2 regions of the Sporosarcina sp. CAU 1771 genome follow, and region 2 is predicted to be linked to the other one. Evidence: predicted binding sites of a transcription regulator. Region 2 holds the regulator's gene; the other holds the start of a gene.
What was found. Region 2 encodes LexA, which represses DNA repair genes until DNA is damaged. Its sites were predicted from a motif close to CGAACATATGTTCG; they were not measured.
Positions count from the first base shown of each region.

Region 1: a site for LexA is predicted at 2,051-2,064, ahead of parE (DNA topoisomerase IV subunit B). Genes of this name have one in related genera too.

Region 1 is NZ_JBTLRN010000027.1:17,963-22,403, forward strand. It holds gene parC (DNA topoisomerase IV subunit A) at 1-66, opposite strand, end outside; gene parE (DNA topoisomerase IV subunit B) at 63-2,018, opposite strand; gene plsY (glycerol-3-phosphate 1-O-acyltransferase PlsY) at 2,292-2,894, shown strand; gene ACXYMX_RS14515 (HesB/YadR/YfhF family protein) at 2,934-3,230, shown strand; gene ACXYMX_RS14520 (AMP-binding protein) at 3,289-4,441, opposite strand, start outside.
Region 2 is NZ_JBTLRN010000029.1:32,207-36,647, reverse strand. It holds gene ACXYMX_RS15015 (trimeric intracellular cation channel family protein) at 154-762, opposite strand; gene ACXYMX_RS15010 (methionine gamma-lyase family protein) at 902-2,158, shown strand; gene lexA (transcriptional repressor LexA) at 2,213-2,851, opposite strand; gene yneA (cell division suppressor protein YneA) at 3,057-3,371, shown strand; gene ACXYMX_RS14995 (YneB family resolvase-like protein) at 3,374-4,030, shown strand; gene ACXYMX_RS14990 (DUF896 domain-containing protein) at 4,094-4,327, shown strand; gene tkt (transketolase) at 4,420-4,441, shown strand, end outside.

The DNA.
Region 1 (4,441 bases), on a different contig from region 2:
CCTTCCAAATCGATCGCCTACTACTTCTTCTAAGGAAAGGTCTTGAATACGTTCAGTTCCTGTCACTCAAAATCCCCCTCAACATGTATAAATTCATTGTCTAATATGTTGTGATCTTCGGATTGTCCAAAATCAACATTCTCTTCGATCCAACGACGTCTTGGTTCTACTTTATCACCCATAAGTGTAGTAATTCGACGTTCAGACCTTGCTCCATCATCAATAGTAACTCGAATAAGGGTACGGGTTTCGGGATTCATTGTAGTATCCCATAATTGATCGGCATTCATTTCCCCTAGACCTTTATATCGCTGGATTAGGTAATTTGCTCCTACTTCTTCAATTGCTCCTTCTAAATCGGTTTCAGTCCAAGCATAAGCAAACTTTTCCTTCTTTCCGACTCCTCTAGAAACTTTAAAGAGTGGTGGGAGCGCAATAAATACTTTTCCTGCATCCATTAGCGGTTTCATATATCGGTAGAAAAATGTCAGAAGTAGGACTTGGATATGAGCTCCATCAGTATCCGCATCGGTCATAATAATGATTTTATCGTAAGCAATGTCTTCGACTGAGAATTCTGAACCAACACCGCCGCCTATTGCATGAATTATCGTATTGATTTCTTCGTTTTTCAATATATCTTCCAACTTGGCCTTTTCAGTATTCAGAACTTTACCACGTAATGGTAATATCGCTTGGAATACTCGGTCCCGACCTTGTTTTGCGGATCCTCCAGCAGAATCACCCTCGACCAAATACAATTCATTTTTTGCTGCATTTCGTGACTGAGCAGGTGTTAATTTTCCTGAAAGAAGTGTGTCCGATTTTTTTCTTTTCTTCCCAGATCTTGCATCTTCACGTGCTTTTCGCGCAGCTTCTCTTGCTTGCTGTGCGCGGATTGCCTTTCGGACAAGCGAAGCACTTAACTCCGCATTTTCCTCTAGAAAGTATAATAGTTTTTGAGAGACGACTGAATCCGTTACGGTCCTTGCTTCGCTTGTTCCTAGTTTCCCTTTGGTTTGACCTTCAAATTGAAGTATCTCCTCAGGAATTCGGACAGATATGATTGCAGAAATTCCTTCACGAATATCTGATCCATCTAGGTTTTTATCTTTTTCTTTAAGCAAGCCAGTTTTTCTGGCGTATTCATTAAAAACACGTGTCATAGCAGATCTTGCACCGGTTTCGTGTGTACCGCCGTCTTTTGTCCGAACGTTATTGACGAATGAAAGAATCGTTTCAGAGTATCCGTCACTAAATTGGAATGCATACTCTACTTCAATCCCGTCAGATTCTCCTTCTAGAAATGCAACTTCGTGAAGTACGTCCTTTTCTTCATTTAAATAGGATACAAATGCTTCGATTCCTGTTTCATAAAAGAAAGTCTCTTCTTTCTCTGAGCTTTCTTCAATTAGGTTAATTTTTAGGCCTTTTAAAAGAAAGGCGGACTCGCGTAGACGTTCACTGATCGTCTCATATTGATATTTTAACGTCGAAAAAATCGTTGGATCCGGTTTAAAATGGATCAACGTTCCTTTTTCACGTGTTGTACCGATTTGTTCAAGAGTTGTGGCTGGCTTGCCGCCATTTTCAAATCGTTGACGAAACTTCTTTCCATCTCGGAAAATAGTTACGACCAACAACTCCGATAGGGCGTTTACAACTGCAGCACCAACCCCATGTAGTCCACCACTCGTTTTGTAGCCCCCCTGGCCGAACTTTCCACCAGCATGAAGTATCGTTAATATAACTTCAACTGTAGGCTTCCCTGTCTGATGAATCCCTGTTGGCATACCGCGACCGTAGTCACGTATCGAAACACTTCCGTCAGAATGAAGAGTTACATCTATTTCTGAGCCATGTCCTGCCAAAGCTTCATCTACAGCGTTATCTACAATTTCATAAACGAGGTGATGCAAACCTCGAGTATCTGTAGATCCTATATACATACCAGGCCGTTTTCGAACTGCATCTAATCCTTCAAGAACTTGTATTGAATTGTCATCGTATGTGTTCATTACTTGTTTTTTTGACAAAATGCCGCCCCCATCAAACGAATGTTCTTTATTATATAATCGTACTGCTTCCTTTAAAGGTTGTCAAATCAACGTTTAACGAAGTCTGCTGAATTAATTGTATAGAACCAAATCAAATATTGCAATGAAGAGAGAAAATAATGGGTATTGAGATTGAAGAAATCCATTCCTATTTTCAACAAAAGATGCATTGTCGAGCGCACTTCGTTCTGATAGACTAAAAGCATAATATGGCTCGTAATAAAGGGGTATAAAATGGAACTCATACTAATATTATTAATTGCATATGTACTCGGCTCGATTCCATTCGCCTTATGGGTGGGGAAAGTTTTCTATAAAATTGATATACGTGAACATGGCAGCGGCAACTTAGGAGGAACGAATACTTTTCGAGTTTTAGGTAAAAAAGCTGGGTTACTTGTTACTTCCCTAGATATTCTAAAAGGGACAGCAGCAACCCTCTTGCCAATGTTGCCTTTGTTTGACACGATTGGCATCAACCCACTCCTTATAGGGCTGTTTGCGGTCGTTGGCCACATGTATCCGATCTTTGCTCGATTCAAAGGCGGGAAAGCTGTAGCGACATCAGGTGGAGTTATACTTGGCTATAACTGGCCTTTCTTCGTCTTCGTTCTAATCGCGTTTTTCATTTTCTTGAAATTAACGAAAATGGTTTCATTATCCTCCATGCTTGTTTCAATTGTAGGATTTATTTATTCAGTTTACTATTTCACAGTTACTGGGGATTATTTCTTAATGATTGCTGTTGGAAGCTTTGCTGCTTTTATTTTTTATAGGCATCGAGCAAACATCTCAAGAATAAAAGCCGGGACTGAGCCTAAAGTAAAGTGGTTGTAGTATACTTTATTCATACTCACTCAAAGGCAGGTGGTCTACATGAAAATTATCATTTCAAAAGATGCGCAAGACTGGTTCGAAAATGAAATGGATGTTGTGCCAGGTGATGAAATTCGGTTTTTCGCGAGATACGGTGGATCTAGTCCACTTCACGAATCGTTTTCCCTAGGGGTTACAAAGGAATCACCGGACGAGGCAGTAATTACTACAGAGCAAAATGGGGCAATTTACTACATAGAAAGTCGAGATCAATGGTATTTCCTTGAACATGACCTTCATGTAAATGTAGATTTAAAACTTGGTGAACTTATTTATTCTTATGAACAAAATAGCTGAAACCTAGAAAAAGCGTGCTACTTTGCACGCTTTTGTCTTTTATAAGCTTTTATTGAATTCATAAATAGGATTGAAGCGCTTTTTTATCTATTTTACCAACATGAGTTTTTGGCATTTCTGGTATCACAATTATTTCTTTCGGTATTTTATATTTACCAAGAAACTTTTCACAATGTACAAACGCCTCAGAGCAATTGAATGAAGCACCCTCTACTTTCGTAATAAATGCAATGACAATCTCTCCCCACCGTTCATCTTTTTTTGCAATGACCGCAACTTCATTAATCGATTCAAAGTTACTTAAACACTGCTCAACCTCTTGTGGATACACGTTTTCTCCACCGGTAATAATAATCTCTTTTTTTCTACCTACAATAAAATAATCGCCGTCTTCATCATATTTTGCTAAATCACCCGTACGTAGCCATCCATTTTCTAACGCTTCCGCCGTTACCTTCTCATTATCCCAGTAATAACTAAACACATGTGGACCTGTTATGTACAGTTCTCCAATCTTATTCACTTCACATAAATCTCCATTTGTATCTACTACCTTTACGGAGTTTAGTAGCATAGCTTTACCAACAGACCCCATTTTTTTATATGACTCTTCCGGTCGTATAAAAAAATTATTAGGTCCAGCTTCTGTTAAGCCATACCCTTCTTTAAAAGGATGTCCCTTTTTATAGAACTCTTTATATATAGTTGTTGGACATGGAGCTCCTCCTGATAAGAACGCCTTCATTGATAAAAATTTACTTTCGTGAAAATAGGGATGTTTAATCATCGACTGATACATTGTAGGGACAAACAGCGAAATCGTCGCGTTGTACTCATCCGTTGCCCGCATCGCCTCTTCAGCATCAAATTGATTGCCGATGACAACCTTCCCACCCGCCATAAGAACAGGGATAGCGAGTGCATTAATGCCGCCTGTATGAAAAAGTGGCATATAATTAATTGTTGTGTCGGTTTCTGTTATCCCCCATGTAGCAATGGTGTTAAGGGCATTCGAATTTACTGCGTCAGTAGACAGTACAACACCTTTAGGCTTACCCGTAGTCCCGCCTGTATAAATCATCATCCATGGCTTTCCTGTATTCACTTTTTTGTTACCAACGTCTAATACATCGAAATTTAAAGTCCCGACAGATTCCAAGGAGGTTGCCTTGTTGACGCCTAAATCCAAAACAAGATCCTTGTAGTTAACG
Region 2 (4,441 bases):
TCACGTTAATGAAGGACAAAGAGTAAGAACAATCAAAGGAAAAGGAGTCAATTCGTTCAAAATCGAACGAATTGACTCCTTTTTGATTTTCGAAACCATTATAAATTAAAAAACGTAAGTTTTTCAGTGGCCTCTTTTCAAATCCCTGCTCTTTCATGTATTTGTCGTGATTTTCCCGACCGGAAGTTGCCATTTGAAAATTAGCGAAAGAATTCGAAGCCCCGCAGTAATAACTAACAGGATATAAAGCGAAAAATCACTTGAGAACACGCCGACTCCGATTAAAAGCCCAGCTAATGCTGCCCATACCGCATAAATTTCCCTCTTGAAAACGAGTGGTTTTCTTCCAGCAAGCAAATCTCTAAGAATACCTCCACCTGAACCAGTAAGTACAGCTGCTACAATAACAGCACTAACGGGTAAGCCAAGGTTTACGGCGAATAAGGCGCCTTGAATTGCAAATGCAGCAAGACCCACCGCATCAAAATAGTTTCCCCATCGTTCCCAATGATTGAGTAATTTATTTGCAAATAAAAAAATGATTGTAATCGATATAAGTGCACCTTGAAATAAGGAGCCTTGGTCCCAAAGTACGGACGTTGGAACCCCGATTAAGAGATTCCGTAAAGCGCCACCACCAAATGCGGTGACAATACCTAAAATATATACACCAAAAAGATCATACTTTATTTCCATTGCGACAATTGCTCCAGAAACTGCAAATGCAATTGTCCCAATCCAGTTAAATACATCCCAAGCCAACTCGATTGCCTCCGTTTCTCCACTAGTTACTTTATCAGATATAAATATATTTTCAACAATCACTATTCAGAAACATTGACCACCGGGAGCAAACTGGTAAGATAATAAATGGAATATGTAAAAAGAAAGAGGAATTTAAATGTTTAATGAGGCATTAATGAATAAAGTAGAAGAAATTGAGACGAAGCTTGCGCCGTATTTTAAAGACGTAGAAAAAATTGCGTTTACGAACCAAGCGAAAGTACTCGCTGCGTTCCGAAAGAATCGAGTGAGTGATTTTCATTTGAATGGTTCGACGGGCTATGGCTACGATGATGAGGGGCGGGATACATTGGAGCAAGTCTATGCAGATGTGTTTGGAAGTGCGTCTTGCTTAGTTCGCAACCAAATTATCTCAGGTACACATGCAATTTCAATTAGCTTATTTGGTGTTCTTCGTCCTGGCGATGAGTTACTTTATATTACGGGTAAACCTTATGATACTTTGGATTCCATCGTTACAGGAAATGGCAAAGACACGGGATCTCTTCATGACTACGGGATTACTTACAAACATATTGATTTGAATGAAGATGGTTCGGTAAACTTTGATGAAGTGATTAAAAATATTCATAGCAAAACGAAGGTAATCGGCATTCAGCGGTCGAAAGGTTATTCTAATCGTCCTTCGTTTAGGATAGATGAAATTGGTGAAATGGTACGAAGAGTGAAAGAAGTCAATCCTAATCTGATTGTGTTTGTTGACAATTGTTACGGTGAATTTGTTGAAGAGAATGAACCAACTGAGGTAGGCGCAGATTTAATGGCGGGATCTCTCATTAAGAATCCTGGTGGTGGATTAGTTCGAACAGGAGGCTACATTGCAGGTCGTGCAGATCTCGTCGAGCAATGTGCGTACCGTATGACTTCACCGGGCTTAGGTGCTGAAGCAGGGGCATCTCTCGACACATTACTTGAAATGTACCAAGGGTTCTTTTTAGCTCCCCATGTCGTAAGTCAAGCGGTTAAAGGGGCGCTCTTTACGGCGGCACTTTTGGATGATTATGGGTTGGATACGACTCCCCATTATTCGGAGAAACGCACAGACTTAATCCAGTCAGTCAATTTCCGAAATGCTGAGCAAATGATAGCCTTTTGCCAGACAATCCAAGAAAACTCTCCTATCAACGCACATTTTGCACCAGAACCTTCTTATATGCCAGGGTATACAGATGATGTGATAATGGCAGCTGGTACATTCATTCAAGGATCGAGCATTGAGTTGACGGCAGATGGTCCAATACGACCTCCATACACCGCTTATGTACAGGGCGGGCTAACGTATGAACATGTAAAGTTAGCGGTTCTTTCATCTTTAGGAAAGCTTGTTGAAAAACAATTAATCGATAGTAAATAAAAAAAATGGAACTGTTCCCAATGAGTTTGTTGGGGAACAGTTCCTTTTGTATTCTTAATGAATATGCCGATACACGCCGACAACTTTTCCAAGAATAGATACATTGTCTACAATAATTGGTTCCATTGAAGAGTTTTCAGGCTGAAGACGGAAATAATCTTTCTCCTTGAAGAAGCGTTTTACTGTTGCTTCATCATCCTCTGTCATAGCGACAACAATTTCTCCGTTTTGTGCAGTTTGCTGTTGTTTAACAACAACGTGGTCTCCGTTGAGGATTCCAGCTTCAATCATACTGTTTCCTACGATTTCAAGCATGAATAACTGATCTTCGGCCATACCAAAACTTTCAGGTAGTGGGAAGTATTCTTCAATATTTTCAATTGCTGTGATTGGCAGTCCAGCTGTTACTTTCCCAATAAGAGGAACATTGAGAACACCTGGTTTAAAAATATCCATTCCTTCGGGATCTAAAATTTCGATAGCTCTTGGTTTAGTAGGGTCTCTTCTTATGTAACCTTTGCTTTCCAAACGGGCTAGATGACCGTGGACTGTTGAACTTGAAGCTAGTCCTACAGCAGTACCAATTTCTCTAACAGAAGGCGGGTAACCTTTTTGCTTCACCTCGGATTTAATGAAGTCCATGATGTCTTCTTGTCTCTTAGATATTTTCTTAGTTTCCTTCAATCTAGTCATTTTATCACTCACCTCTCAAGAAATAGTTTAGCAATGTACCTACGTGAAAAATCTCTTTTCCGCATGATAACTTTATTTAATTTAAGTGTAACAGGTGTTCTATAAGTTAGCAAACGTTAGTTCTAAAAAGGGTTGACATTCACACGATTATAAATTATATTAAGAACAGACATTCCAGAACAAACATTCGCAAGGAGGAGAAATGATGACTTTCATTAAAAATAATTCTTATATACTTCTAATAATGGTGCTTTGCTTAACTTTTTCTTTTATCGGAACAAATAAATTAAACAAGAAAATTGATTACAATGAGGTTACAGTAATAGAGGGTGATACACTTTTGTATTTAGCGACTAAATATGGTGAAGAGATGGTAACGGAACAATGGATTGCAGAAGTTAAAAAGCTCAACGACTTAAATTCTACGAATATCATTGCAGGAAACGAATTGAAGGTACCTGTATTCAATTCAATTGATAAAAATGAAATTGCAATTCATCTTGAAGGAGACGACGAGTGAAGATGTCACGTAAAAAATGTGTGATTTATTGTAGAGTGAGTACAAACAAACAAGAACAAGAAATGTCTTTATCCCGCCAAGAGGAAGAGTTGAAACGCTTAGCTGTAGAACTTGAATTGGATCTTTCGGCAACATTCACCGATCAGCATAGTGGATTCGATATTGAACGAGATGGTCTGCTTGATTTACTGGAATATGTGCGGGATGAGGAAATCGATGCGGTTCTTATTCAAGATGAAACGAGGTTAGGGCGTGGGAATGCACGAATGGCAGTTTTGCATTTATTAGCTAAAACTGAAACTGCAATTTACACGTACAATGATAGCGGTCCAATTGCATTGAATGAAATGGATACAATGCTCCTTGAAATCCTTTCGATTGTTGAGGAATATCAACGTAAGTTACATAATGCAAAAATACGTCGTGGGATGAAAAGGGCTGTAAGAGATGGGTACCGACCTGAGCGCAATTTAAAAAATAGAGGCAATGCGGAAGGTCGAGAGCGGATAGAAATCCCTGTGAGTGAGATTGTATCTTTGCGCGATAAAGGTTTGACGTACGAAGAAATAACGGGAGTTCTAAAGGGGCTAGGGCATACTATTAGTAAGGCAACGGTCCATCGTCGATATAAAGAATACGAACTCGAGCAGGAAGGCTGATTGGTTGCACTTTCCTGTTTTTTTGTATACCTTTTTATATGAAACGAAAATGGAGGAATTCACATGTTATCTAAAGAAAAAATAAATCGCATAAATGTATTAGCTAACAAATCAAAAACGACAGGTCTATCTATGGAAGAAGCAAAAGAGCAGACTTCTCTTCGCAAAGAGTACTTGGAAACCTTTCGTTCATCGATGCGCGATACAATTGAACACGTCAAAGTCGTCGATCCTGAGGGAAATGACGTAACACCTGAAAAAGTCAAGCGTGCAAAAGACGGAAAATACTTACAATAGTCAATGGTTTGGCCCGAAGTATTGTATTTGAAGCGCTACTTGTCTAAACTAGTAGATGTAGTAAAGATATAATTGGGAAGGGATGTACTCAAATGACCGTACAAATTGATCAAC